Regions from separate parts of the Streptomyces sp. NBC_01515 genome, predicted to be linked through region 1. Evidence: riboswitches for the same ligand, from Rfam matches in the RefSeq annotation. Region 1 holds a riboswitch; each other region holds the start of a gene.
What was found. A riboswitch is a leader RNA that binds a small molecule or an ion and turns the genes downstream of it on or off. The one in region 1 is predicted to bind cyclic di-AMP.

Region 1 (7,083 bases):
GAGGCGACGCCCCTCCCCTGGTGCGCGTCCTGCACCAGGAAGGCGACCTCGGCCTCGTCGGCCGGGGCGGTGGCGGCACGCCCGTCGGCACTAATGCGGTCATAGCGTACGGTGGCGATGAACTCGCCGCCGACGGTGGCCGCGAGTCCCACCCGGTCCACAAAGTCGTGGTGCGTGAAGCGGTGGACATCCTTGGCGGACAGGCGCGGATACGGCGCGAAGAAGCGGTAGTACTTCGACTCGTCGGAGACCTGCTCGTAGAAGCTGACCAGGCGATCGGCGTCGTCGACGGTGATGGGCCTGACGCGCGCGGTACCCCCGTCGCGCAGCACCACGTCGGCTTCCCAGTGGGCGGGGTACTCGTGCCGGTCCGACGAGGTCTGCATGGGGCCCAGCGTACGGCTCGCGTCTGACAACGGCGCGAGGCAGTCTGTGGGGAACAACAGAGCACGGGAAGTCGGGCCGAGGCCGCGGTCCGACGACTCGCTCCGGACGGTCCACGGGACCGGTCCGGGCTCGCTTCACGTGTGGGAAACTGGTCTAGACAACCCTGAGACTCTGAAGGGCAGCATCACATGGCTGAGCGCCGCGTCAACGTCGGCTGGGCGGAGGGCCTTCACGCCCGCCCCGCCTCCATCTTCGTCCGGGCCACCACGGCCTCGGGTATCCCCGTGACGATCGCCAAGGCCGACGGCAACCCCGTCAACGCGGCCTCCATGCTCGCGGTTCTGGGCCTGGGCGCCCAGGGCGGCGAGGAGATCGTCCTCGCGTCCGACGCCGAGGGCGCGGACGCGGCCCTCGACCGACTGGCGAAGCTGGTCGCGGAGGGTCTCGAAGAACTCCCCGAGACCGTCTGAGGCACGCCTCCCTCTGCGCCTGAACCGGCGCCGCTCTCGCGGAGGTGGTTGCGCGCCGCGGGGATTCCTCAATTGATGGTTGCGGTGCTTTTCGCCGCAAAACGCTGTACGCAACCTCGAAGGGCTCGTCCGAATTACCGGGCGAGCCCTTCGCAATTCCACTTGCGGGCAGCATAAATAATCCCCCGCGAATTAGTCTCTCTTTGTATACGGCGCCCGTGTTAATGCCGCAGACCCGACATGTTTACGGGAGGTTGCGAAGTCCTCACACGATCCGTTCCGTTCGCGCCGTTCGCCCCGCCGGGAAAGCGCAGCCGGTGCGCGGTGCCCGCGCGCTCGGTGTGCAGGGCGGTGATCGCCCGGGCGCGCTCGCCGTCGCCGCGGGCCACGGCGTCCACGATGGCCCCGTGCTCGGCCCAGGACTCGACGGGGTTGGCCGGGGCGTCCACCGCGTACATCCAGGCGATCTTGTGCCGCAGCTGGGTCAGCATCGAGGTCAGCGCAGGGCTCCCGGAGGCCTGTGCCAGCGTCTCGTGGAACCAGCTGCCCAGGGAGCGCAGATCCTCGCTGTTGCCTCGCCTGGCGCGCTCCTGGCCCAGCCTGACGAGGCCGCGCAGCACCTTGAGGTGGGCCTCGGTGCGCCGCTGGGCGGCCCGCGAGGCGCCGAGCGGCTCCAGCAGCATCCGCATCTCCAGCAGGTCGGCGGCCTCCTGCTCGGTCGGTTCCGCGACGCACGCGCCCGCGTGCCGCCGGGTCACGACGAACCCCTCGGCCTCCAGCGTGCGCAGGGCCTCCCGGACGGGGACGCGCGAGACCCCGTACCGGCGCGCGAGGAGTTCCTCCGTGAGCCGGCTGCCGCGCTCGTAGACACCGGCGACGATGTCGTCCCGGATCGCCGTGCATACCGAGTGCGCCGGAATACGCATGTCCGACCTCCGCCTTAATCCCCGTGAAACGTCGACGATTGACGTGTGTTCCGTGACTCTATTGCAATGAGCGGGAATTTCCGATGGCGGGCCGGAATCCATGGATATTTTTTGGACAGGAGGGCTCCGGAAACGCCGAAAGCCCCGGCCGGGCGGGCCAGGGCTTCGGGAAGTGCGGCGGTGCGTCGTCAGACGTTCACACCGTGCTTGCGGAGGTAGGCGACGGGGTCGACGTCGGAGCCGTACTCGGCGGTCGTGCGGGCCTCGAAGTGGAGGTGCGGTCCGGTGACGTTGCCGGTCGCCCCGGAGAGGCCGATCTGCTCGCCCGGAGTGACCGTCTGGCCGACGGAGACACCGATGGACGACAGGTGGCCGTACATGGTGTACATGCCGTCGGCCATCTTGATCACTACTTGATTGCCGTACGAGCCGCCCCAGCCCGCGTCGACGACGGTGCCGGAGCCGACCGCGTGCACGGAGGTGCCGGTCGAGGCGTGGAAGTCGATGCCGGTGTGGGCACCGGAGGACCAGAGGGAACCGCCGGTCTTGTAGCCGGTGGAGACGTACGAGCCGGTGACCGGTGCGACGAAGGTGTTGAGCTTCTTGCGCTCGGCGGCGCGGGCAGCGCGTACCTCGGCCGCGCGCTCCGCCTTGGCCAGTGCGGCGGCCTGGGCGCGGGCCTCTTCCTTGGCGGCCTGCTCGGCCGCGGCCTGCTGCTGGGCGGCGGCCTGGGCGTCGATCTTCTCGGCGACGGCGTCGCCCATGGCGATGACGGGGGTGAGGCCGGTCTGTTCCACGGCGGGTTCCGCGGCGAACGCGGGGGCGCTCGCGAGGGTGCCGACGACGCCGGTGGTGGTGAGGGCCGCGACACTCGCGACGCGAACGGTGGTGCGGTGGGTCCGGCTCGGGCGACGGTGCTTCCCGGTGGCGCGGGTGAACGCCATGAAGTGGGTGGTCCTTTCCTTCCTTCTCGCCTACCGGGTTAGCTGACGGGTTCGGAGCAGGAAGGTCTCCTACGGACCCCCTCGCTCCGCGCGCGGGCGTCCGATTCACCCCAGGGACATGGGTCCCCGGCTCCCCTGGCTCGCGCCGTACGGGGACTCGGCGATGACTGTCCGGTGCCGCGAGTGCGGCGCGGTGCCTGACGGACAGCCGGACCGACGCTAAGGGGGGCCACTTTCAATCCCCAAACGGATCACGGTTTTTGTTGCACATGCCACAGGGCAGACAGGCAACCTCTCCCCCAATTCGGACAATAGGGGGCCCTGGTGACTCTTCAGTCACCAGGGCCCCCACGCGCGCGTGCCGCTGTTCGGCTCGCTACGGGTCGTCTACTCGGCCGGGACGACGGTCACTTCGCCGATGCCGAGAGCCTCCACGGGCTCCTTGATCTGCTCCGCGTCGCCGACCAGGATCGTCACCAGACGGTCCACCGGGAAGGCGTTCACGACCGCCGCCGTGGCCTCCACGGTGCCGGTCGCGGCGAGCTGCTGGTACAGCGTCGCCTGGTAGTCGTCGGGCAGGTGCTGCTCGACCTGGTCGGCCAGCGTGCTCGCGACGGCCGCGGCGGTCTCGTACTTGAGCGGCGCCACTCCGACGAGGTTCTGTACGGCGATGTCCCGCTCGGCGTCGGTGAGTCCGCCCTCGGCGAGCTTGCGGAGCACCGTCCACAGGTCGTCCAGCGCGGGACCCGTGTTCGGGGTGTCCACGGAGCCGCTGATGGCGAGCATCGAGGCGCCCGTGCCGTCGGGTGCCGAACGCAGCACCTGGCCGAACGCGCGCACACCGTAGGTGTAGCCCTTCTCCTCACGCAGGACGCGGTCCAGGCGGGAGGTGAGGGTACCGCCGAGGCAGTACGTGCCGAGCACCTGCGCGGGCCACACGCGGTCGTGCCGGTCGGCGCCGACGCGGCCGATGAGCAACTGGGTCTGGACGGCGCCGGGACGGTGCACGATCACGACGCGCCCGGTGTCGTCGGCGGTCACCGGCGGCACGGGACGCGGCTGCGCGGCGGAACCCGTCCACGAGCCCAGAGTGTCGGCCAGGAGCGCGTCCAGGTCGATGCCGGTGAGGTCGCCGACGACCACGGCGGTGGCCGTCGCGGGCCGGACGTGCCGGTCGTAGAAGGCGCGTACGGCCCCGGAGTCGATCTTCTGGACGGTCTCCTCGGTGCCCTGGCGCGGACGCGACATGCGCGAGGTCGCCGGGAACAGCTCCTTGGAGAGCTCCTTGGCCGCGCGGCGGGACGGGTTGGCCGTCTCGTGCGGGATCTCGTCGAGGCGGTTGCGGACCAGCCGCTCGACCTCGCTGTCCGCGAAGGCGGGCGCCCTGAGCGCGTCGGACAGCAGACCGAGGCCCTTGGCCAGGCGCGAGGCCGGGACCTCCAGGCTCAGGCGCAGCCCGGGGTGGTCGGCGTGCGCGTCGAGGGTGGCGCCGGAGCGCTCCAGCTCGGCGGCGAACTCCTCGGCGGAGTGCTTGTCGGTGCCCTCGGAGAAGGCCCGCGCGGTGATCGTGGCGACACCGTCCAGGCCGGCCGGTTCGGCCTCCAGGGGTGCGTCAAGGAGCACCTCGACGGCGACGACCTGCTGGCCGGGGCGGTGGCAGCGCAGCACGGTCAGGCCGTTGCCGAGCGTCCCGCGCTCCGGGGCCGGGAAGGCCCACGGCCGGGCCTCGCCGGCCTGGGGCTGCGGGTGGAATTCCATCGTGGCGAGCTCGGTCACTTGGCCGCCTCCTCGTTCTCGTCGCCGGCCTCTGCTTCGTCATCCTCGTCCGCGAGCGGCTCGTAGACGAGCACCGCGCGGTTGTCGGGGCGCAGACGGGCCTTGGCGACCTCCTGCACCTCCTCCGCCGTCACGTCGAGGACGCGCTGTACGGCGGTCAGGGCGAGCTGCGGGTCACCGAACAGGACGGCGTACCGGCACAGTTCGTCGGCGCGGCCCGCGACCGTGCCGAGCCGGTCCAGCCACTCGCGCTCCAACTGGGCCTGGGCGCGCTCCATTTCCTCGGCGGTGGGGCCCTCCTCGGCGAACCGGGCGAGCTCCTCGTCGATGGCGGCCTCGATGACCGGCACCTCGACGTCCCCGGACGTCTTGACGTCCAGCCACCCCAAGGAGGGGGCCCCGGCCAGCCGCAGCAGACCGAAGCCGGCGGCAACAGCCGTACGGTCGCGTCGTACAAGGCGGTTGTAGAGGAGCGAGGACTCGCCGCCGCCGAGGATGGTGAGGGCGAGGTCGGCCGCGTCGGACGCGCGCGTGCCGTCGTTCGGCAGGCGGTAGGCGCACATCAGGGCGCGGGCCGGGACCTCCTCCTCGACGACCTCGCGCAGTTGACCGCCGATCACCTCGGGCAGCGTGCCGTCGCGGGGCTCGGGCTTGCCGTCGTGCGACGCGATGGACCCGAAGTACTTCTCGATCCAGGCGAGCGTCTGCTCGGGGTCGATGTCGCCGACCACGGACAGGACCGCGTTGTTGGGCGCGTAGTAGGTGCGGAAGAACGCGCGCGCGTCCTCCAGGGTGGCCGCGTCCAGGTCCGCCATCGAGCCGATGGGCGTGTGGTGGTAGGGGTGGCCCTCCGGGTAGGCGAGGGCGGTCAGCTTCTCGAACGCTGTCCCGTAGGGCACGTTGTCGTAGCGCTGGCGGCGCTCGTTCTTGACGACGTCCCGCTGGTTCTCCATGGACTCCTCGTCCAGGGCGGCCAGCAGGGAGCCCATGCGGTCGGCCTCCAGCCAGAGCGCGAGCTCCAACTGGTGGGTGGGCATGGTCTCGAAGTAGTTCGTGCGCTCGAAGCTGGTGGTGCCGTTGAGCGAACCGCCCGCGCCCTGCACCAGCTCGAAGTGACCGTTGCCCTTCACCTGTCCGGAGCCCTGGAACATCAGGTGCTCGAAGAGGTGAGCCAGGCCGGTACGCCCCTTGACCTCGTGGCGGGAACCGACGTCGTACCAGAGGCACACCGCCGCGACCGGGGTCAGGTGGTCCTCGGAGAGGACCACGCGCAGACCGTTGGCCAAGCGGTGTTCGGTCGCTGTCAGACCGCCGGACCCTGCCTCGGCGGTGGCCGTGTGACCCATGGGCATGTACGTCCCTTCGATCGCGGATTCTCTGGCTGGAACCGCAGAAATCCTGCTCGTCCCGCCACTGTATGCAAGCGTGCGGACCGTCGGCGAAGTTCCCGGCGGACGTACGCCGAGAGCGAGATCGCGTAGCCTGCGGGCAGTCGCACACGTGGACTCACGCGGCAGCCGCCGGCGACGGACCCGAGCGGGCAACGCCGGGTCCTGGTCCGCGTTGTCAGTGCCGCGGTCCACAATGGTTCACGTCAAGACCCCGTTCACGCTTCAGCAAGAGTGAGCCGAAGGGGAGCGACCCCCAGGCGAGCGACCAGAAAAGAGGAGCCGGCAGCGATGGCCCGCCGCAGCACGAAGACCCCGCCGCCCGACGACTCGTTCGAGGAGCGGATCCTCGACATCGACGTCGTCGACGAGATGCAGGGCTCCTACCTTGAGTACGCGTACTCGGTCATCTACTCCCGAGCCCTGCCGGACGCCCGGGACGGCCTGAAGCCGGTCCACCGACGAATCGTCTACCAGATGGACGAGATGGGCCTGCGCCCCGACCGGGGATACGTCAAGTGTGCTCGTGTCGTCGGTGAGGTGATGGGCAAGCTGCACCCGCACGGGGACGCGTCGATCTACGACGCCCTGGTGCGCATGGCCCAGCCCTTCTCCATGCGCGTGCCGCTGGCCGACGGCCACGGCAACTTCGGCTCGCTGGGCAACGACGACCCGCCGGCCGCCATGCGGTACACGGAGTGCCGGCCGTCCGAAGCGGCCAACCTGATGACCGAGTCGATCGACGAGGACACGGTCGACTTCACCCCGAACTACGACGGCCAGGAGCGGGAGCCGGTGGCCCTGCCCGCCGCCTTCCCGAACCTCCTGGTGAACGGCTCGTCGGGCATCGCGGTCGGCATGGCCACCAACATGCCGCCGCACAACCTGGGCGAAGTCATCGCGGCCGCCCGGCACTTGATCCGCTATCCGAACGCGGACCTGGACACCCTGATGCGGCACGTCCCGGGCCCCGACCTGCCGACGGGCGGCCGGATCGTCGGCCTCACCGGCATCCGGGACGCGTACGAGACGGGCCGCGGCACCTTCAAGATCCGCGCCACGGTCGCCGTGGACAACGTGACGGCGCGCCGCAAGGGCATCATCGTCACCGAACTGCCCTTCTCCGTAGGCCCCGAGAAGGTGATCGCCAAGATCAAGGACCTGGTCGGCGCGAAGAAGCTGCAGGGCATCG
Region 2 (7,083 bases), 6.0 Mb from region 1:
ATGACCCGACCGTCCGCCCGCCACGTCCTGCCCGAGTTCACCGAGCGCACCAGCGCCGGGCACCGGACCCTCGACCCGTACTCGAAGCTGCTGGAGGAGCGGATCGTGTTCCTCGGGACGCCGATCGACGACATCTCGGCGAACGACGTGATGGCCCAGTTCATGCACCTCGAATACCAGGCACCGGACCGGGACATCTCGCTGTACATCAACTCGCCCGGCGGATCCTTCACCGCGATGTCGGCGATCTACGACACGTTGCGGTTCGTCACGTGTGACGTGGAGACGGTCTGCCTCGGCCAGGCCGGCACCTCCGCGGCCGTGCTGCTGGCGGCGGGCACGCCGGGCAAGCGGTCGGCGCTGCCGGGGGCGCGGGTGGTGATCCACCAGCCCTCGTTCCCCGAGCCGATTCAGGGTCAGGCGAGTGATCTCGCCATCCAGGCCGAGGAGTTGGCGCGCACGCGGGTCCAACTGGAGGAACTGCTCGCCCTGCACACGGGCCGGACGGTGGCGCAGGTGAGCGCGGACATCGAGCGGGACCGGATCATGGATGCCCAACAGGCCCTGGAATACGGGTTGGTGGACCGGATCGTGTCGACCCGCAAGACCTCGCTCACCGAGCCGGGCGGGGAGTGAGCCGACGATGCTGCCGCCGGAACTGCCTCCGCTGCCCGCGCTGACGCGCGCCGAGGGCGAGTTGATCGACCGTTACCTGGATGTGGCCGACCTGCTCGGCCGTATCAACCCGGCGCACGACGGTGACACGTACCGTGGGCTGAGGGCCGCCCAGGCGCTCGTGGCCAAGGCCGCCGAGCTGCGGGACGCGCTGGCGCTGATGCACCAGCGGGGCGAGACCGAGCTGCACGCCCCCACACTCGCGCGGGCGCTGCGCGTGCTGGACGGGGAGCGCCGCACGGCTCGCGTCACCATCCCCGCGCCCTCCGACAGTTGACGGACCCTGAGCCGTCCCGGCCGGGGGCGAAACGAGCCGAACGGCGTACCCCCGATCGGAGTAGTCGCCGCTCCGTCCATACGGCCGTCCGGGTTGCGCAACACGCGTAGCCCGAGGGCCGCATGAAGTGTTCCGATGCTGGTCCGAGGGCCTGGCACCCCTCGACACCCCTTCGAACACGGGGCTGTCCACCCGAACGGGTGAGTGGTGAGTAACCCCACAAATCCCCGGTTCCGTTGGGCTTTTCGGACATTCATAGGTGAAGATCCCTGTCTGACGACAAGACCCCGCCGCAGCGGCGGGGCGATCCGGGCGGACGCCGAGTCCTGCCGCCACCCGGATGACAGGTCGACAGGAGTGCATCGGCAGGAGTGGAGGACCCAAGCACGACGGGTCGCCGGGACGGTCACGCCATGACCGGGTCGAGCAGCCCTTGGGGTGAAGCCGCGTCAGCGGCCGGGCAACTTTGTCAGCCCGAATCCGACAGGTCATCTTTCACAGGCGGCTGACGAAGGGTTGCGCATGACTGCGCTCAATCGTGTCCCGTCGCTGATGGTCAGGGCCGGTACGGCCTCGGCCTTCGCCATCGCCGCCGTGGGCGGCTCCGTCGTGATACCGGGCGTCGCATCCGACGCCGCGGCCGCGACACCCGCGACGAAGGCACTCCAGGTCGCGGCGTCCAAGAAGGGCGCCCCGTACAGGTACGGGGCCACCGGACCGGGCCGCTTCGACTGCTCCGGGCTCACGCTGTACTCGTACAAGAAGGCAGGCAAGAAACTGCCCCGTACGGCGGCCCAGCAGTACAACAAGTCCCACCACATCTCGGCCAAGAGCCGCAAGGCCGGGGACCTCGTCTTCTTCCACTCGGGCTCCAGCGTCTACCACGTCGGCATCTACGCCGGCAAGGGAAAGATCTGGCACGCCCCGAAGACCGGGGACGTGGTGAGGCTGCAGAAGATCTGGACCAAGAGCGTCTGGTACGGCCGGGTCAGCTGACCTGCGCTGAGAACTCCCGTGGGGGTGGCGGTCTCCTGACGGACCGCCACCCCCACGGGTGTCCAGAGGCGTTCGGCACGGTCCTCTACGGCTCCTGCTGGCCCGCCGCGGTCACCGGCCGGGCCGGTACCGTCCAGGGCACCTCGATGGAGACGGTCTTGCCGCCCTCCAGGGTGGGCCGGACCTTGAGTTTGCCGCCGCACTCGGCGGTCAGCCAGCGGATGATCACCATGCCCCGGCCGTTGTCCTGCTGGACGGCGGCCGGCAGGCGTTTCGGGAACCGGGGATGGCTGTCGGTGACCCCGATGCGCAGCCGTTCGTCACGCTCCAGCTCCATGTCCACCGTGAAGGTGGGTGACTGCCCGAAGGTGTGCTGTACGGCGTTGGTGGCGAGTTCGGAGACGATGAGGCGGATGGTGTCGGCGACCTCCGTGTCCGCCGGAAGTCCCCATTCCACCAGGGTCCCGACGACATAGGTGCGGGCGGTGGAGACCGAGGCGGGATCGCTCGGCAGAGTGACGGATGCTTCCAGATGGTCTGCCATGGCGCGGTCGTCCCTTTCCCGCGGGACCGGTGTCCGACACGGAGCGGATGGTTCGAGTACGGTCCCGGACTGGTGCTTCTTCGCCAGACTGCCATTACCGCGTCGGTAACGGTGGCGATCCACCAAGATATGCATATATCTGTCGCTCGAAGCGGTGAACTCTGCGACCCCAGACCGTATTTGGGCGGCTCGGAAGGAGTAAGGAGAAACCCATGCAGTACGGTCCCGCGGTGCGCCGCCGGAAACTGGGCGCGGAACTGCGCGCGTTGCGTGCGGAGGCGGGGCTCACCAGCGGTGAGGCGGCCCGGTTGGTCGGCTGGCACCAGTCGAAGGTGAGCCGCATCGAGACCGGCGCGAGTGGCGTGAAACCGCCCGACGTCCGGTTACTCCTCGACGTCTACCAGGTCGGCGACCCACAACTTCGGGACATGCTCCTCGTGTTGGCCGGCTCCGACGACGGCGGCGGCCGGCACCACTGGTGGCACGCCTATCGCGGTGTACTGCCGCCCGCCTACCGGGACTTCATCAGCCTGGAGTCACAGGCCAGCACGCTCCGCACCCTGGAGACCTCGGTGGTCCCCGGTCTGCTGCAGACCCCCGAGTACGCCCGGGCGGTGACCCGGGCCGCCGTAGGGGGCCCGGACAACGACGGCCCCGAGCGGCTCGACGCGCTGGTACAGGTGCGGCTGGCCCGGCAGGACGTGCTGCGCGCGGATCCGCCGCTGGAGCTGAGCGTGGTCCTCGACGAGGCGGTGCTGCGGCGCGAGGTCGGCGGGCCGGGCGTGATGGCACGTCAGCTGGACCGGCTCGTGGAGGCGGCCAGGCTGCCCCAAGTGAGGCTTCAGGTACTGCCGTTCGCCGCAGGAGCACACATCGGTATCACCGGACCTTTCGTTATCTTCTCCTTTCCGAGCACTTCTGATCTGGACGTGGTTGTTCTAGACCACTTGACGAGTAGCCTCTACCTCGAACGGAAAGAAGACCTAGAGGCCTACAGCGAGGCCTTCAGCACCCTTCAGTTCCACGCCCTTTCGCCCGATGATTCGTCGGATTACATCGCCGGGATAGGTGACGGCGCGTAAGGAGGCACCATGTCTGCACTGCCTCGGAACGTACCTTCCAGTTCTGAACTGTCCGGTGTGCTGTGGCTGCGCAGCAGCCACAGCACGGGAGCGAACAACTGCGTCGAGGCGGCTCGTCCGCGCTCAGGCCCCCGCGCGGGGCTGCTCGCCGTACGCGACTCGAAGGACCCGCAAGGACCCGCCCTGCTCTTCTCCCCCGAGAGCTGGACGGGCTTCCTCGCCACGTTCCACTGATCTGTCCGACCGTCAGCGACGCACGACCGTGTCACGCCGACTCATGGTCGCGTCTCGCCGATCACACGTACAGCGCGTTCGATCTCGGCCCCGGAGAGGTCCGCTCGGGCGGTCAGCCTGAGCCGTGAGATGCCGTCGGGCACGGAAGGAGGACGGAAGCAGCCCACGGCCAGCCCTGCCGTACGGCAGTCGGCCGCCCATTGCACGGCCGCCTCCGGGGACGGCGCACGCACCGAGACCACGGCGGCGTCCGGACGTACCGCTTCCAGACCCGCCGCGGTCAGCCGCGCGTGCAGCTCACTCGCCACGGCGCGGGCCCGGGCGGCCCGCTCGGGTTCGCGCCGCAGCAGGGTGAGCGCCGCCAGCGCCGCACCCGCGGCGGCGGGCGCGAGCCCCGTGTCGAAGATGAACGTCCGCGCCGCGTTGACCAGATGGTCGATGACCCGCGCCGGCCCGAGCACGGCCCCGCCCTGACTGCCCAGCGACTTGGACAGGGTCACCGTCACGACCACGTCCTCGCTGCCCGCGAGCCCCGCCGCGTACGGCGCCCCGCGCCCGCCCTCGCCCAGCACCCCGAGCCCGTGCGCGTCGTCGAGCAGCAGCCCGGCCCCGAACTCCCGGCACGCCTCGGCGAGCGCCCCCACCGGCGCCGCGTCCCCGTCCACGGAGAACACCGAGTCGGACACGACGACAGCCTGCCCGTCGTGCGTCCGCAGCGCCTTGCGCACCCCGTCCGGATCGGCATGCCCTACGACCTGGGTCGCGCCCCGGGCCAGTCGGCAGCCGTCGATGAGCGAGGCGTGGTTGCCCGCGTCGGAGACGATCAGCGAGCCGTGCGGGGCGAGTGTGGTGACCGCGGCGAGGTTGGCCGCGTAGCCGGAGGAGAAGACGAGGGCGGCCTCGAACCCGGTGAACTCGGCCAGCTCGCGCTCCAGTTGGGCATGCAGCTCGGTCGTACCGGTGACGAGCCGCGACCCGGTCGACCCCCCGCCCCAGGTCCGCGCCGCGTCGGCGGCCCCCTCGACGACCTCGGGGTGATGGGCCAGACCCAGGTAGTCGTTGCTCGCGAGATCGAGGAGCGGCGAGTCGGCGGGCCGGGGCCGCAGGGTCCGTACGAGCCCGGCGCGACGGCGCTGCTCCGCCTGCTCGTCGATCCAGCCGAACGCCATGGTTCCTCCGGGCTTTTGTAGGCAATGCACAGACACTAATCGGACGACGAGCCACCCATGGTGTGGTGATACCCACACGCCCAGCCCCATGTCTTGTGCATTCTCTCCTTGGCCGCAAGCGGTCCCGTAGGACAGGATCGGATCTCATGGACCTGCTGAACACGCTCGTGGACAAGGGGCTTCGGCGCGAGCTGCCGACCCGCGCGGAAGCTCTCGCCGTCCTCTCCACCTCGGACGACGACCTGCTGGATGTCGTGGCCGCGGCCGGAAAGGTGCGCCGGCACTGGTTCGGCCGACGGGTGAAGCTCAACTACCTCGTCAACCTGAAGTCCGGCCTGTGCCCCGAGGACTGCTCGTACTGCTCGCAGCGGCTCGGCTCCAAGGCCGAGATCCTGAAGTACACGTGGCTGAAACCCGACGCCGCCTCGAAGGCCGCGGCGGCCGGTGTGGCGGGAGGCGCCAAGCGCGTCTGCCTGGTCGCCTCCGGCCGGGGCCCGACCGACCGGGACGTGGACCGGGTCGCCGGCACCATCAAGGCGATCAAGGACCAGAACGAGGGCGTCGAGGTGTGCGCCTGCCTCGGCCTGCTCTCCGACGGCCAGGCGGACCGGCTGCGCGAGGCCGGCGCCGACGCCTACAACCACAACCTCAACACGTCCGAGTCGACGTACGGCGACATCACCACCACCCACACGTACGCCGACCGGGTCGACACCGTGCAGAAGGCGCACGCGGCCGGCCTGTCCGCCTGCTCCGGCCTGATCGCCGGCATGGGCGAGAGCGACGAGGACCTGATCGACGTCGTCTTCTCCCTGCGCGAGCTGGACCCTGACTCGGTGCCGGTCAACTTCCTGATCCCGATGGAGGGCACCCCGCTCGCCGCCGAGTGGCACCTCACCCCGCAGCGCTGTCTGCGCATCCTCGCGATGGTCCGCTTCGTCTGCCCGGACGTCGAGGTCCGTATCGCGGGCGGCCGCGAGGTCCACCTGCGCACGATGCAGCCCCTCGCCCTGAACCTCGCCAACTCGATCTTCCTCGGCGACTACCTCACCAGCGAGGGCCAGGCCGGCCACGCCGACCTGGAGATGATCGCGGACGCGGGCTTCGAGGTGGAGGGCGCGGGCGAGGTGACGCTGCCGGAGCACCGGGCGACGGCGGGCGGCTGCGGATCACACGAGGACGCCGGGTGCGGTGGGGGCTGCGGTGGGCACGAGGGCGCCGGAGTCTGCGGTTCCGCTCCCGCTTCCACGTCTACGTCGGCTGCCGCGCCGCAGGTCGACGAGGTCCGCCGGGACCTGGTCTCCGTACGCCGTCGAGGTGCCGGAACGGACATCGCGCCCAATGCCTGACCCGATCGGCCACCTGCCCGTCCCGGAGCTGCTGGAACTGGACCGGCGGCACGTCTGGCATCCGTACGGTCCGATGCCCGGCCGTGTCGACCCGCTCGTCGTGGAGTCGGCGAGCGGGGTGCGGCTCCGACTGGCGGGCGGCGGGGGCGAGTTGGTCGACGGGATGTCGTCCTGGTGGTCGGCGATCCACGGCTACAACCACCCCGTGCTCAACGCGGCCGCGCAGGAGCAGCTCGGCCGGATGAGCCACGTCATGTTCGGCGGGCTCACCCACGAGCCCGCCGTACGCCTGGCGAAGCTCCTTGTCGACATGTCACCCGACGGCCTGGAACACGTCTTCCTCGCCGACTCGGGCTCGGTGTCGGTCGAGGTCGCGGTGAAGATGTGTCTCCAGTACTGGCGCTCGCTCGGCCGCCCCGCGAAACAGCGCCTGCTGACCTGGCGCGGCGGCTACCACGGCGACACCTGGCAGCCGATGTCGGTGTGCGACCCCGAGGGCGGGATGCACGAGTTGTGGTCGGGAGTGCTGCCCCAGCAGGTGTTCGTGGACGCGCCTCCCGCCGAGTACGAGGAGTCGTACGCCGACCAGCTGCGCTCGGCGATCGAGCGGCACGCACATGAACTGGCCGCGGTGATCGTGGAGCCGGTGGTACAGGGCGCGGGCGGGATGCGGTTCCACTCCCCCGCGTATCTGCGGGTGCTGCGCGAGGCGTGCGACGCGCACGACGTGCTGCTGGTGTTCGACGAGATCGCCACG
Region 3 (7,083 bases), 2.1 Mb from region 1:
GGAGACCCTCACGCACGCCGGGAACACCGCCGACTGAAACCTGTGTGACATCGGACCCCGCGAATGGCGTATAGTTGCAATCACAACGGCGCGGGGTGGAGCAGCTCGGTAGCTCGCTGGGCTCATAACCCAGAGGTCGCAGGTTCAAATCCTGTCCCCGCTACTAAGGCCAAGGGCCGGAATCCAGAAATGGGTTCCGGCCCTTGGTGTTTCTCCCGCCCCGGTCGGCCCACCCCGCTCGCCGCCCTTGCCCGGCCAGGAAAAACTGGACGCGTGGAGGAGGGTCCGTATGTGCGAGCCGGTGGGCGCCTGCCCGGCGATCCCGTGCCCGACCCCGGCCTCGGCCCCGACGAGGGACGGCGGATCCCGTACGCCCTCGGCTTCGTCCGCCGACTTCCCCCGCTGCTGCTGGTCGGCGGGGCGTTCTACGACTACTTCACCCCGCAGGCCTTCACCGCGGCCCCGTTCTTCACCGCCGCCCCGCTCGTCGCCGCCCCCCTCTACTCGCGGCGCGGCACCGTGCTCACCGGCCTGGCCTCCGTCGCCGTCGTCCTCGTGATCCACATCAGGCTCGGCATCGTCTTCCGCACGGATGCGGTCACCGAGGCGGCCACGGTGGCGACCGTCGCCGTGCTGGCCGTCCTGATCAACCTCCTGGTCCGCCGCAGCAGCGAACAGCTCGCCTCCGCGCGCGAGATCGCCGAGGCCGCCCAGCGGGCCGTCCTGCCCGAACCGGCCGAGCGGATCGGCGGGTTCGCGATCGCGGCACGGTACGAGGCGGCGCAGGAGGGCGCGTTCATCGGCGGCGACCTGTACGCGGTGCAGGACACCCCGCACGGCGTACGGCTGGTCGTCGGTGACGTGCGCGGCAAGGGCATGGGCGCGGTCGCCGCCGTCGCCGTGGTCATCGGGGCGTTCCGGGAGGCCGCCGAGCAGGAGGCGACCCTGGAGGCGGTCGCGCAGCGGCTGGAGCGGGCGCTGGCGCGCGAGGGCACCCGGCGCGACGGGCTCGACGCGTTCGAGGGGTTCACCACGGCCGTCCTCGCCGAACTCCCGCACGGCGACGGCGTCGTACGGATCGTCGACCGGGGCCACCCGCCGCCGCTGCTCCTGCACGAGGACGGCACCGTCCGCACGTTGCAGGTCGAGGAGCCCGCACTGCCCCTGGGAATGGGCGAGTTGGGGGTCTGGCCCGACCGTGCCGAGGAGTTCGCGTTCCCGGGCGGGGCCACCCTCCTCGTGCACACCGACGGGCTGTCCGAGGCGCGCGACTCCCGCGGTGTCTTCTACGACCCCGGGGCGCGGCTGGCCGGCCGGACCTTCCGTACCCCCGAGGCGTTGCTCGGCATCCTCGCCAAGGAGGTGCGCCGGTACTCCGGGGGCTGGATGACGGACGACATGGCGATGATCGCCGTACGCCATCCCTGACCGGATATCACGGGCCGTGACCGGTCGGGAGCCGTCCGCACAACAACTGATACACCGTCAATACCTGTGGGAATTCTGAGGCTTGGCCAACTCGCCCGTTTTTCGCCGGTGGTGGGCCCTTCGTCCAGCAAGGAAAGGTTAATGATCAAGCCGAACGGCTTGGAAACGGACGCCCGTGTCTATTAACGTTCGATAACGCAGCGCGGTCGTCCCAGCCGTCACAAGAGATGGCTCCGTGCGCACGCGCCGAATCCCGCAAGGGAACCGGGGAACCACCACCTTGGGGTGAATCGCTCGTCGACTGCCGTGGAAACACGGCCGGTTTACGCGCGTAGGAGACCTTCCTGCTCCGAACCCGTCAGCTAACCCGGTAGGCGAGAGGGAAGGAAAGGAGCACGCCCACGTGGCGTCCAACCAGGCTGCCCCAGAAGCCCCTGTCGTCTACGGCGGTTACCGCCCCGACGAGGGCCCCTGGGAGGAGTGGAATCCGAGTGCGGAGACCGTTCTTCCCAACCGCGGCAAGCACCGTGTCGCCAAGCAGCGTGGTGGCGGAGGATTCGCCCGCAGCTCCACCGTTCTGGGTGTCGGTGTCATAGCCGCCGTCAGCGCGGGCGGCATGGCCAGCGCCAACACCGGCAAGCCGCCGGTCTCCATCTCCCTGCCCGACCTGCCCTCCGTGGGCCACCTGCTGGACGACTCGTCCAGTAGTACCCCCAAGGGTTCGGCCACGGCGCTCAGCAGCGTCGGCGTGACCACGACCGAGACCGCCAAGGGCGCCTCGGACGCGGGTGAGCTGCTGCGCAACCGGATCATGGCGCAGGCCGAGTCACAGCAGGTGCAGGTCGACGGCAAGTCGAAGGCCGCCGTAGAGGCCGCCGTCGCCAAGCAGGTCGACGACGCCGCCGCCAAGGCCGAGAAGGACGCCGCGAAGAAGGCCGCCGACGCGAAGAAGGCCGCGGAGGCCGCCGCCAAGAAGAAGACCGAGGCCGCGAAGCTCGCCGTGCTGGCCAAGCAGTACACGCTGCCGGTCGGCTCGTACACGATCACCGGCACCTTCGGCCAGGCCGGCTCCATGTGGTCCTCCGGGTATCACACGGGTCTCGACTTCGCCGCTCCCACCGGCACGCTGATCAAGGCCGTCCACAGCGGCACGGTCACCGAGGCGGGCTGGGCCGGGGCGTACGGGTACCGCACGATCATCACCCTCGACGACGGCACCGAGCTGTGGTTCTGCCACCAGTCCTCGATCAACGTGAGCGTCGGACAGAAGGTCTCCACCGGTGAGGTCATCGGCCGCGTGGGCGCGACCGGCAACGTGACCGGGCCGCACCTCCACCTGGAGGTGCACATCAACGGCGCCGCCACCGCCAGCGACCCGGCGCCCTGGCTGCGCAGCAAGGGCCTCAACCCCTGAGGGTCTGGAATATCCGGTTCCGGTCCGGCTGTTGAAGAGGGTCATGACTTCTCTTCGCAAGCTGGGCCGGTCCGATCTTGAGGTCTTCCCGCTCTCCCTCGGCGGCAACGTCTTCGGCTGGACCGCCGACGAGGCGACCTCGTTCGCCGTGCTCGACGCCTACGCGGCCGCGGGCGGCAACTTCGTCGACACCGCCGACTCGTACTCGGCGTTCGCGCCGGGCAACCAGGGCGGCGAGTCCGAGACGATCATCGGCAAGTGGGTCAAGGCCCGCGGCAACCGTGCCGACGTCGTCATCGCCACCAAGGTCAGCCAGCACCCCGACTTCCCGGGCCTGAGCGCCGCCAACATCAAGGCCGCCGCGGACGCCTCCCTGCGCCGCCTCGACACCCACCACATCGACCTCTACTACACCCACTTCGACCAGGTCGAGGTGCCGGTCGAGGAGATCATCGGCGCGCTGGACGAGCTGGTGAAGGCGGGTAAGGTGCGGCACATCGCCGCCTCCAACATCACCCCCGAGCGCCTGCGGGCCTCCCTCGACTTCTCCGACCGCGAGGGCCTGGCCCGCTATGTCGCCCTCCAGCCCCACTACAACCTCGTCTCGCGCGACACCTACGAGGGTGAGCTGAGCGAGCTCGCCGCGCGGGAGGGCCTGGCCGCGGTCCCGTACTTCGCGCTGGCCGCCGGCTTCCTCACCGGCAAGTACCGCCCCGGTACGACCGTCGACAGCCCGCGGGCCGGGCGCGCGGCCCAGTACCTCGCATCGGAGCGCGGCCTGAACGTCCTCACCGCCCTCGACGAGGTCGCCCGGGCCCACGACGCCCCGGTCGCCACGGTGGCCCTCGCCTGGCTCGCCGCCCAGCCCACGGTCGCGGCCCCGATCGCGTCGGCCCGGTCGGTGGAGCAACTCCCCGCGCTGCTGGGCGTGGCCGAACTGGAGCTGACGGACGCGGAGATCACCCGCCTCACGCAGGCGTCCGCGTAGCCGTCCTCGGAGCTATGACCGGTACGGGTTGTACAGGGGAGACCCGTACGACCCGTACACCGGCGGCCACGGCGGCACCACCACCGGCACCGGTGGCGCCGTCCGGCGCGCCGCGTAGTACAGCGCGGGCCGCGCCACCTCCCGGCGCAGCCACAGCTCGTGCAGCAACTCCCTCTCCCGTACGACGAAGTCGGCGCCGACGCGGCCCCGCGCGGCCCGGTGCCGCAGGAACGCCAGGGAGGTCGCGTGGGCCTCGTACCGGGCGACCGAGCGGGCCGCCTGCCTGCCGAGGTGGTGGCGGGCGTACTCGCGGGCCAGCCGCCGCGCCTTCATCGAGCCGAGCACGAACGGTTCGGCCGGGGTCAGCCAGCCCGCGTAGACGTAGGCGGGCAACTCCTCGCGCACACTGCGGAGTTCGCGTTGCCGGGTCCAGACGGCGAGCCAGGTCAGCAGGCCGAACATGGGGACCATGAAGACGCCGTAGACCTCGAAGAAGCCGTACTGGCCGAAGGTGGAGGAGCCGTTCCAGATCGCGTGCATGCCCATCGCGAGCAGCAGGCCGGTCAGGGGGATCAGGACGCGGCGGATGTGCTGGCGGTCGGGGGAGAGGGCGGCGATGCCGAAGCCGATGCCGGTGAGGACGGTGAACAGGGGGTGCGCGAAGGGGGACATGACGATGCGCACGAAGAAGGTCGCCGCGGTGACGGAGGTGAAGCCGCGGTCGCCGGTGAGCTGGTCGGTGCCGAAGGCGGTGCCGAGGTAGAGGATGTTCTCGGTGAACGCGAAGCCGGTGGCGGTGACCCCGGCTATCACCACCCCGTCGACGATCCCGGTGAAGTCCCGTCTGCGGAAGAGGAACACGAGGAGTACGGCCGCCGCCTTCGCCGACTCCTCGACGATCGGGGCTATGACGGTGGCGCCGAGGGTGTCCGCGCTGGTCGGGTCGGCGGTCGTGGTCGCTATCCATCTGGTCGCGAAGCTGTTGGCGACGATGGCTATGAGGGCCGCGGCGCAGGCGCCCCACGCGAAGGAGAAGAGCAGGTTCCGCCAGGGCCCGGGGTCGACGCGGTCCAGCCAGCGGAACGCGGCGAGGAGGAGGGGTACGGGTAGTACGGCGAGCCCGAGGCCGACCAAGAAGCCTTCCGTGCCGGTCTGTTGGCGGACCAGCGCGAGGATGACGAGCCCGGAGAGCGTCAGCAGGGCGATCAGCGCGCCGTAGCGGACCCAGTTCCGCTGCCACCAGCGCACCCGCGGCCCGTGCCCGGGCACACCACCGGCGGGGTGGCCGGGGTGCGGGGGGTACGGCGGAAACGTGGCCACGGCATCGACCCTAACGAGGTAAGGGCACGGCCCGCGATGGAGCCTGGCGTCAGCGCTGGTCGTCGTGGGGTACGCGACGGAAGAGCAGATCGTTCACGACATGACCCTTGTCCAGTCCCTGGCCCTCGAAACGGGTCAGCGGCCGGAACTCCGGACGGGGCGCAAAACCGCCGTCAGGTTGGCTGTTCTCGAAGTCCGGGTCCGCGTCGAGCACTTCGAGCATCTGCCCCGCGTACGGCTCCCAGTCGGTCGCGCAGTGCAGGGTCGCGCCGGGCTTGAGGCGGGTCGCGGCGAGGGTGAGGAACTCCGGCTGGATCAGCCGCCGCTTGTGATGCCGCTTCTTGGGCCAGGGGTCCGGGAAGTACACGCGCAGGCCGTCGAGGGAGTCCGGGGCGAGCATCTCGCGGAGCAGGATGATCGCGTCCCCGTTGGCGACGCGGATGTTGGACAGGCCGTGGTGGTCGGCGAGGCGGAGGAGGTTGCCCTGGCCCGGGGTGTGCACGTCGGCGGCGAGGATGTTCGTCGCGGGGGCTTCGGCGGCCATCTGGGCGGTGGCCTCGCCCATGCCGAAGCCGATCTCCAGGACGACGGGGTTGTCGTTTCCGAACAGCTCGGGGAGATCGAGGGTTCGTTGGCCGTCGATGTCCAGGCCCCACTTGGGCCACAGGCGTTCCAGGGAGTCTGCCTGGCCGGCTGTCACCCGGCTTCTGCGGGGCTGGAAGCTTCGGATGCGGCGTTCGAAGTGGGAGCCGGCGGGGTCGGGCGTAGGCCCGTCGGGGAAACGGGGCTCGCCCTTGGCCCGGGTTCGCTGCGCGGGCTCGGTGGGGGTGTTGGGGGTGTCAGACACAATGGGTTGATTTTACTGGGCGTGCGCCTTTGCGTCTGCGTGGCTTGTGTTGTCGGGCGAGTGCGGGTGCGTTGGGGCTGGTCGCGCCCACGCGGCGGAGCCGCATATCGATACAGCCCCGCGCCCCTAGGGGGTTGCCCTGTCCGGGGTTTGGAGTGGTCGTCGGTCTTGGTGCAATACGGCCAAGGCTCGGCGGGCTACCTCTCTGCCGATCGGGAGGGAGGCTGTTGCCGCTGGGCTGGGGGCGTTGAGGACGTGGATGGCTCGGGGGCCCTCCTTGATCAGGAAGTCGTCGACCAGGGTGCCGTCCCGCAGGACCGCCTGCGCCCGTACGCCCGCCGCCGATGGGACCAGGTCGTCCGGGGTCACCGCCGGGAGGAGGCGTTGTACGGCTGCCGTGAACGCGGTCTTGGAGATGGACCGGCGGAGTTCCCCCGCGCCGTAGCGCCAGTGCTGTCGGGCCATGTGCCAGGTGCCGGGCCACGTTGCCGTCGTCGCGATCTCCCGGGGGTTCACGACGCCCCAGTCGTAGCCCTCGCGGGCCAGAGCCGGGACCGCGTTCGGGCCGAGGTGCACGCTGCCGTCGATCCCGCGCGTGAGGTGGACGCCGAGGAACGGGAACGCCGGGTCGGGAACCGGGTAGACCAGGCCCCGGACCAGCTCGGGGCGGGTGAGGGTGTAGTACTCGCCCCGGAACGGCACGATCCGCATCTCCGGGTCGTCGCCGGTGAGACGGGCCACCTCGTCGCAGTGCAGGCCGGCGCAGTTCACCAGCACGCGGGCGCGGACGACGTCACCGCCGGTCCCGGTCACCGTACGGACGGCGACCCCGCGCTCCGGGCGCCGGTCGATGTGGGCGACCCGCGCGCCGTAGCGGATCTCCGCGCCGGAGGCCTCGGCGAGATGGCGGGCGACCTCGGTGTAGTCGCAGATACCGGTCGTCGCGACCTGTATGGCCGCGAGGCCGCGCACCTCGGGTTCGTACTCCGCGATCTGGGCGCCGCCCAGCTCCCGGACCGCGATGCCGTTCTCCCGTCCGCGCTGCACGAGCGCGTGCAGGCGAGGCAGCTCGGCGCGCTCCGTGGC
Region 4 (7,083 bases), 1.2 Mb from region 1:
CGGTCAGCGCTCGTTCGCGAGGTCCAGCTCCGCCGGGGCGGTCGTCGGCTTCGGTTCCGTCGCTTCCGTCTCCACCGGCTTCGGGGTCCGCCAGGGGTGGTCGATCGTCCCCCCGAAGGGCCGCCACCACGGGTCCGTCGTCAGCTCGCCGCCCGGCTCGAACGGCTCGCCCGGCCGCGGTGTGGCCACGGCCTGGCCGACCGCTTCGCCCTCGTCCGCGGTCCACTCGCCGGGCTCGGCCCACGGGTGCAGCGCCAGATTGAAGGTGCCCCAGTGGATCGGCAGCAGCACCCCGTGCGGCCGGCCTCCCTGGAGGTCGAGGTGGGCGCGCATGCCCTCCTCTGGTGTCATGTGGATGTCGGGCCAGAACTCGCTGTACGCGCCGATCTGGATCATCGTGGCGTCGAACGGGCCGTGCGCGGCGCCGATGTCCTTGAAGCCCTCGAAGTAGCCGGTGTCACCGCTGTGGTAGATCCGGTGCTCGTCACCGGCGACCACCCAGGAGGCCCAGAGGGTGTGCTGGGTGTTGCGCAGACCGCGGCCGCAGAAGTGCCGGGCCGGGGTGGCGGTCAGGGTGAGGCCGCCGACCTCGGTCTCCTCGTGCCAGTCCAGCTCGCGCAGCCGGTCGGCGGACACGCCCCAGTGCTCCAGGTGGGCGCCGACGCCCAGCGGCACGGCGAACAGGGTGTCCGTGTCGGCCAGTGCCTTGATCGTGGGCATGTCCAGGTGGTCGTAGTGGTCGTGCGAGATGACCACGACGTCGACCGGGCCGAGCGCGGCGATCGGCAGGGGCACCGGGTGCAGCCGCTTGGGTCCGGCGAACGGGAACGGGGAGCAGCGCTCGCCCCACACCGGGTCGAAGAGGACCCGGTGGCCGTCGATCTCCGCGAGCACGCTGGAGTGCCCCATCCAGGTCAGCCGCAGCCCGGTCGCGGCGGGCCTGGCCAGGTCGGCGAGGGTGGTGGCGTGCACCGGCAGCGTGCCGTCGGGGGCGCGGAGGGCGCGCTGCTCCTTGTCGAGGTAGGACTTGCCCATCCCGCGCATCGCGCCGCCGGACGGGCGGAGGTTCGTATTGCCCCCGGGGTTCTGGAACACCCCGTCCTTGAAGTGGGGTGATCTGCGGATGCGCGCCAGGCGCTCGCCGCTCGGGTCCGCGCCGAAGGCAGCGGGCTGCAGCGCGCGGAGCCCGGAGCTCAGCGTACGGAATCCGGTCACGATGCCTCCAGGTCGGGTCGGTCAGGCTTTCCATTATGGTCGACCCCTGTGACAACGCCGCTGCGTCGGCGTCACCGGGGCCGGTTTCCAAGGAAAGACCAAAGTTCCGCGCCGGAGGTTGACACCGCGGGACGGAACTCGCCCTTCCGTCCTGTCCGTACCCGCCCTGCCGGCCGGCGCCCCGAGGAGCCCGTATGACCGCCCCCTTGATGTCGCTCACCTGGACCGACCACGTCACCGGCCGCCGGGGCTTCCTGGTCGTCGACCGGCTGGTGCGCGGGGTGTCCAGCGGCGGACTGCGGATGCGGCCGGGCTGCACACTCGACGAGGTGGCGGGGCTGGCCCGGGGCATGACCATGAAAGAGGCCCTGCACTACGACCCGGAGGGCCGGTACATCCCCCTGGGCGGCGCCAAGGGCGGCATCGACTGCGATCCCCAGGACCCGGTGTCGTACGGCCTCCTCGTGCGCTATCTGCGCGCCATGCGGCCGTACATCGAGAGCTTCTGGACGACGGGCGAGGACCTCGGGCTCAGCCAGGACCTGGTCGACCGGGCCGCCGCGGAGGCGGGGCTCGTGTCGTCGATCCAGGCCGTGTATCCGCTGCTCGACGACGAGACGGCGGCGCGGCGGCGGCTCGCGGACGCCTTCGCGGTCGAGGTGGACGGCATCGGTCTCGACGAGCTGGTCGGCGGCTGCGGGGTCGCCGAGTCGGTGCTCGCGGCGCTGGACCGGGCGGGCGTGCCGTACGCGGGGACGCGGGTCGCCGTACAGGGGCTGGGCACGATGGGCGGGGCCACGGCACGGTTCCTCACGCGCGCGGGGCTGTCGATCGTCGCCGTCGCCGACATCAAGGGCACGATCGCGAACCCGGCCGGCCTCGACGTGGACGCGCTGCTCGCGGCCCGGGACGCGTACGGCACCGTGGACCGCTCCACGCTGCGCCCCGGCGACCTCGAACTCCCCGGCGAGGACTGGCTGTCCGTCGACGCGGAGGTGCTGGTCCCGGCGGCGGTGTCGTACGCGATCGACACCACGAACCAGCAAGGGATCACCGCCCGTTGGATCGTCGAGGCGGCCAACATGCCCGTACTGCCCGAGGCGGAGGAACTGCTCTCCGCGCGCGGGGTGACCGTGCTGCCGGACGTGGTCGTGAACTCCGGGACGAACGCCTGGTGGTGGTGGACCCTGTTCGGCGACATCGGCGCCGACGCGGAGGAGGCGTTCGCCCACACCCGGCGTTCGATGCGCGCCCTGATCGACCGGATGCTGGCCCGCGCGGAGGCCGACGGCACGACACCGCGCGCCGCCGCGCACGCCATCGTCGACGACCGGCTGCCGGTCATCGCGGAACGGTTCGGCTGGTACCGGTGACGTACGGGACAACACCCCTATGGGCAACGGATTAGGGTGACGGCGTGGCGAGAGTGCGGTTGAGCGTGGCGGAACGGCGGGCGGAGTTGCTGCGGGCCGCCGTCGAGCAGATCGAGGCGCGGGGTGTGGCGGCGGTCAGGATCGCCGACGTGGCCTCGGCGCTCGGCGTGAGCAACGCGCTGGTGCTCTATCACTTCTCGACCAAGGAGAAACTGGTCGCCGCCGCGTTCACCTTCGCCGCCGAGGACGACCTCGCGCATCTCCACAAGCTCCTGGGCCGTCGTACGACCGCGCTGCGCCGGCTGCGGGCCGCGGTGCGCTGGTACGCACCGACCGGGCAGGCCAAGGGCTGGCGCCTGTGGATCGAGGGCTGGGCCGTGTCGCTCCGCGAACCCGCCCTCCTGGACGTCACCCGCGATCTCGACCGCCGGTGGAAACAAGCGCTCGCGGAGGTCGTCGCCGAGGGAGTGACCGCGGGCGAGTTCCGCTGCCCGGACCCGACCACCACCGCCCTGCGCCTGACAGCCCTCCTCGACGGGCTCGCCGTACAGATGACCGCCTACGGGGGCGCGGTGTCGCGGGCGCGGGCCCTGGAGTGGGTCGACGAGGCGCTCGCACGGGAACTCGGCCTGGAGCGGGCGGCGTTGACCGCTCCCTGAGCCGTTCCCTCAAGAGCCGCCTCTTCGAGGAGACTCCTCCCGAAAAAGCCGCCTCTCCGAGGGGTCACCTCCGCGCCTGTGACCCCGTTACCGTGTCGGCCTGTTGGCGCGTCGCCCCGTCAGGCCACCCGCTCGATCCGCATCTTGATGGCGTCCGGCGACAGCGCGCCCTTCGCCTCGGCGTGGTCCCCGGAGGACTCGCCGCGCAGCCGGCGCCCGATCCACGGCACCAGGTACTCGCGTGCCCAGTGCACGTCGTCACGCCGGACGTCGAGCGTGCCGCGCGGCGGCAGCGGGGGCCAGGGCTGGTCCGGGTCGGCCGGGACCTCGACACCGAGGACCTGGCCGGCGCGGAGCGCCACGCGCGTGTGCCCCTCGGGGGAGAGGTGGAGCCGGTCGCCGTCCCAGGCCCGCCGGTCCTGGACCGTCTTCAGGGACCACAGGTCGAGCACCGGGCAGCCGTAGCGGTCGGCGATGGCCCGCACATGTCCGTTGTAGGTGGCGATCTTGCCGCGCAGATGCTTGAGCACGGGCACACCGCGGGTGTCGAAGCCGGTCGTCACCATGACGGTGCCGACGGCGGCGGTGAGGTCGGCCACCGCGCGTTCGAAGCGCTCGGCGACCTCGTCGGGGTCGGTGCCCGGACGGATGATGTCGTTGCCGCCCGCGGCCAGAGAGACCAGGTCGGGCCCGATCTCCTTGGCCCGGGTGAGCTGGTCGGCCACGATCTGGTCGAGCAGCTTCCCGCGCACGGCCAGGTTGGTGTACTCGAAGTCGCCCTCGGGCCGCCGGTCCGCGAGCAGTACCGCGAACCGGTCGGCCCAGCCGACCATCGCTCCGTCGGGCCCTGGATCGCCGACGCCCTCGGTGAAGCTGTCCCCCACCGCCACGTACGACCCGATCACCGCTCTGTTGTCACTCTTCGAATCGTTAGCCACGGCAACCATAATTCACCCTGAGGTGTGACCTACGCGATCGTATTTAGGGGTTGACGGGCGGTGAGATAAGCCACTCGTAAAGGGTTGTCCAAAGTCGGAATAACCCTCCGATCAGGGGCGTTGACCGCGGAACTGCTCGGCGCCGGGCTCCGGCGTCAGCCGACGGTGACGCCGTGCGAGCGGAGATAGGCGACCGGGTCCACGTCCGAGCCGTAGTACGGCGTGGTCCGGATCTCGAAGTGCAGGTGCGGGCCGGTCACGTTGCCGGTCGCGCCGGAAAGACCTATCTGCTGGCCCTCGGTCACGGTCTGGCCGGCCGAGACGGACAGCTGCGACATGTGGGCGTACTGCGAGTACTCGCCGTCCGCGTGCCGGATGACGACCTCGTTGCCGTAGGCGCCGTCGTAGGCCGCCGAGACGACCGTGCCCGCGGCGACCGCCTTGACGGTGGTGCCGGTCGGGACGACGAAGTCGACGCCGGTGTGATAGCCGCTGGACCACATGCTGCCCGCGACGTGATAGCCGGTGCCGATGGTGCCGCCGGTCACGGGGAGGGTGTAGCCGGTGGAGGTACTGGTGCTCGTGCTGTCGTCGCTCTGCGCGGCCGAGCTGCTCTTCGCCGAGGAAGAGGAGGACGACGACGAGGACGAAGAGGACGTAGCGCCGGACGACTTGGACGACGTACCGGTGTCCGTCCCGCTCGTCGCGGCCTTCTTGCCGAGGGTCAGCTTCAGGCCGGGGTGGATCAGCGACGGGTCGCCACCGATGGCCTCGCGGTTGTCCTGGTAGATCTTCTTCCAGCCGCCGGTGACGTCCTGCTCCTCGGCGATCTTCGCGAGCCAGTCGCCCGCCTTCACCGAATACGTCTTGACGCCCGAGGACTTCGAGACGGTCTTGGCAGTCGACTTCTCCGTAACCGTCTTCTCGGTCGCCGGAACGGACTGAACCGCCTTTTCCGGAGCGGAAGTCGTGGTCGCGGCATGAGCGCCGGTGGCCCCCATGAGCGGAAGGGCGAGTGCGGCGCCGCCGGTTCCGGCTACGGCCATCGAGCGGGTGAGTCGCTGGGACTTCGGGCGGCGGTGCTTACCCTTCGCGGGCATGACGAATTCCTCTCCGGCGCCTGCGAGGTGAGCTGTCGGGTGCGGGCTGGAGATGCCCGGCCGCGCGCTGGTCGCGGCTAAACCCCAAGCCCGTTCCGGAGACCGGAACAGGCGTCTTACCTGTGGGTCCCCCGCTCCTGCCGCATACGGGTGGGTGTGTGCGGAGTCCGGTCGGCGGCAGGATTGGGCGTCCGTCCGGATTGGTGGCGAACGTAAGCGAGGAAGACGCAAAGGGACAAGCAGGAGGTTCCACGGATTTGCGTTTCTTGTGTTTCCCTGTGGGAATTCACCGTCACCCTCCGTGAATTCCCACAGGACTCAACCCCTCAATCCCCCTGTAAAAGCACGTCAATTACGTGAACATGACGAACGACGCACGGTCACGAATATGACGCTGCTCACGTACACACCTCTCAGGTTCCTTTATTCCAGAGCGAGTTGGACGAAGGCTGCAATTGGGACAGAGGGATCAGATGCGACGCAGGCGGATAACCGTCGCATCGAGGTCACCACGCAGCCCGGTCCGCAGCCCGTGGTGCAACAGGACGGCCCCCCGGTGGACTTCGCCCGTTTCGAGGCATTCGTACGATGCTGTCGGGTCGAGCCCGCGCAGCCGGAGCGCCGGCAGTGGCTCGCCGTAGTGCTGCGCCTGAAGCAGGGCGAGGACGACGGTCTCGTCGCCGCGGACGTACTGCACGGCACTGAGTCCGCCGCTCGGCGGGCGCAGCCGGTGGAGGTCGCCGTGCTGCACGAGCGGCCGGATCTCCTTGTAGAGGTCCACCCATTGGCGGGCCTCGGCGAGTTCCTCCTCGGTCCACTCCGAGAGGTCACCGCCCACGCCGAGCACCCCGGCCATGGAGCTCACGAACCGGAAGCGCAGGCTGCTGACGCGGCCGTTGAGCTGGGTGTTGGGGCTGTCGGTGACCCAGGCGGCCATCACGCGCGCGGGGTGGATCTGGCTGAAGCCGTGCTGGATGGCGAGCCGGTCGAGCGGGTCGGTGTTGTCCGAGGTCCACACCTGGTCCGTACGGCTCATGATGCCGAGGTCGATCCGGCCGCCGCCGCCCGAGCAGGACTCGAAGGCCACGCCCGGGTGGGCCGCCCGCAACCGGTCGAACAGGGCGTACAGGGCGCGCACATGGTCGACCCAGAGGCGCTGCGGATAGGCGTCACCGGGCCACCCGGCATCCGTGAAGCAGCGGTTGAAGTCCCACTTCACGTAGTCGATCGGGGCGCTGGAGAGCAGCCCGTCGAGCTGCTCCCAGAGGTACTCCTGGACGTCCTCGCGGGCCAGGTTGAGGACGAGCTGATTGCGGAACTCCGTCCGCTTTCGTCCCTCTTGGTACTGCACCCAGTCGGGGTGCGCGCGGTACAGGTCGCTGTCGGGGTTGACCATCTCGGGCTCGACCCAGATGCCGAACTGCATGCCATGCGCGTGGACGCGGTCGGCGAGGGGCTTGAGGCCGGCCGGGAAGCGGTCCGGGTTGGGGGTCCAGTCACCGAGCCCCGCACGATCGGTGGTGCGGGCGCCGAACCAGCCGTCGTCGACCACGAACAGCTCGACCCCGAGCGCCGCCGCGCGCTGCGCGAGCGTCTCCTGCTGCTCCTCGGAGATGTCGAACTGCGTGGCCTCCCAGGAGTTGTAGAGCACCGGCCGGTCCTGGTCGGCGTCCGGGATGACGTACGTCCGCTGGTAGTCGTGCCAGGTGCGGCTGGCGCCGCCGAAGCCGGCGTCGCTCCACAGGCCGGCGAAGACGGGTGTCGTGAAGGACTCCCCCGGTGCCAGGAGCAGCAGCCC

Region 2: another riboswitch for cyclic di-AMP. It lies ahead of OG407_RS10020 (C40 family peptidase); the one in region 1 lies ahead of OG407_RS37235 (M23 family metallopeptidase).
Region 3: another riboswitch for cyclic di-AMP. It lies ahead of OG407_RS27705 (M23 family metallopeptidase); the one in region 1 lies ahead of OG407_RS37235 (M23 family metallopeptidase).
Region 4: another riboswitch for cyclic di-AMP. It lies ahead of OG407_RS42145 (peptidoglycan DD-metalloendopeptidase family protein); the one in region 1 lies ahead of OG407_RS37235 (M23 family metallopeptidase).

Annotation. Positions count from the first base shown of each region.
Region 1 is NZ_CP109416.1:8,226,702-8,233,784, reverse strand. It holds gene OG407_RS37250 (GNAT family N-acetyltransferase) at 1-386, opposite strand, end outside; gene OG407_RS37245 (HPr family phosphocarrier protein) at 576-857, shown strand; gene OG407_RS37240 (GntR family transcriptional regulator) at 1,079-1,783, opposite strand; gene OG407_RS37235 (M23 family metallopeptidase) at 1,972-2,727, opposite strand; cyclic di-AMP (ydaO/yuaA leader) riboswitch at 2,741-2,900, opposite strand; gene OG407_RS37230 (M16 family metallopeptidase) at 3,115-4,503, opposite strand; gene OG407_RS37225 (M16 family metallopeptidase) at 4,500-5,855, opposite strand; gene OG407_RS37220 (DNA topoisomerase (ATP-hydrolyzing) subunit A) at 6,183-7,083, shown strand, end outside.
Region 2 is NZ_CP109416.1:2,269,403-2,276,485, forward strand. It holds gene OG407_RS10010 (ATP-dependent Clp protease proteolytic subunit) at 1-636, shown strand; gene OG407_RS10015 (hypothetical protein) at 644-952, shown strand; cyclic di-AMP (ydaO/yuaA leader) riboswitch at 1,260-1,471, shown strand; gene OG407_RS10020 (C40 family peptidase) at 1,475-1,948, shown strand; gene OG407_RS10025 (ATP-binding protein) at 2,034-2,492, opposite strand; gene OG407_RS10030 (helix-turn-helix domain-containing protein) at 2,705-3,574, shown strand; gene OG407_RS10035 (DUF397 domain-containing protein) at 3,584-3,808, shown strand; gene OG407_RS10040 (8-amino-7-oxononanoate synthase) at 3,850-4,977, opposite strand; gene bioB (biotin synthase BioB) at 5,124-6,326, shown strand; gene OG407_RS10050 (adenosylmethionine--8-amino-7-oxononanoate transaminase) at 6,319-7,083, shown strand, end outside.
Region 3 is NZ_CP109416.1:6,148,207-6,155,289, forward strand. It holds gene OG407_RS27690 (alginate lyase family protein) at 1-37, shown strand, start outside; tRNA gene OG407_RS27695 (tRNA-Met) at 90-163, shown strand; gene OG407_RS27700 (PP2C family protein-serine/threonine phosphatase) at 274-1,428, shown strand; cyclic di-AMP (ydaO/yuaA leader) riboswitch at 1,663-1,820, shown strand; gene OG407_RS27705 (M23 family metallopeptidase) at 1,832-2,842, shown strand; gene OG407_RS27710 (aldo/keto reductase) at 2,886-3,830, shown strand; gene OG407_RS27715 (PrsW family glutamic-type intramembrane protease) at 3,843-5,150, opposite strand; gene trmB (tRNA (guanosine(46)-N7)-methyltransferase TrmB) at 5,200-5,997, opposite strand; gene lhgO (L-2-hydroxyglutarate oxidase) at 6,124-7,083, opposite strand, start outside.
Region 4 is NZ_CP109416.1:9,444,228-9,451,310, reverse strand. It holds gene OG407_RS42165 (MBL fold metallo-hydrolase) at 4-1,215, opposite strand; gene OG407_RS42160 (Glu/Leu/Phe/Val dehydrogenase dimerization domain-containing protein) at 1,410-2,588, shown strand; gene OG407_RS42155 (TetR/AcrR family transcriptional regulator) at 2,633-3,247, shown strand; gene OG407_RS42150 (SGNH/GDSL hydrolase family protein) at 3,367-4,152, opposite strand; gene OG407_RS42145 (peptidoglycan DD-metalloendopeptidase family protein) at 4,341-5,285, opposite strand; cyclic di-AMP (ydaO/yuaA leader) riboswitch at 5,290-5,452, opposite strand; gene OG407_RS42140 (alpha-galactosidase) at 5,755-7,083, opposite strand, start outside.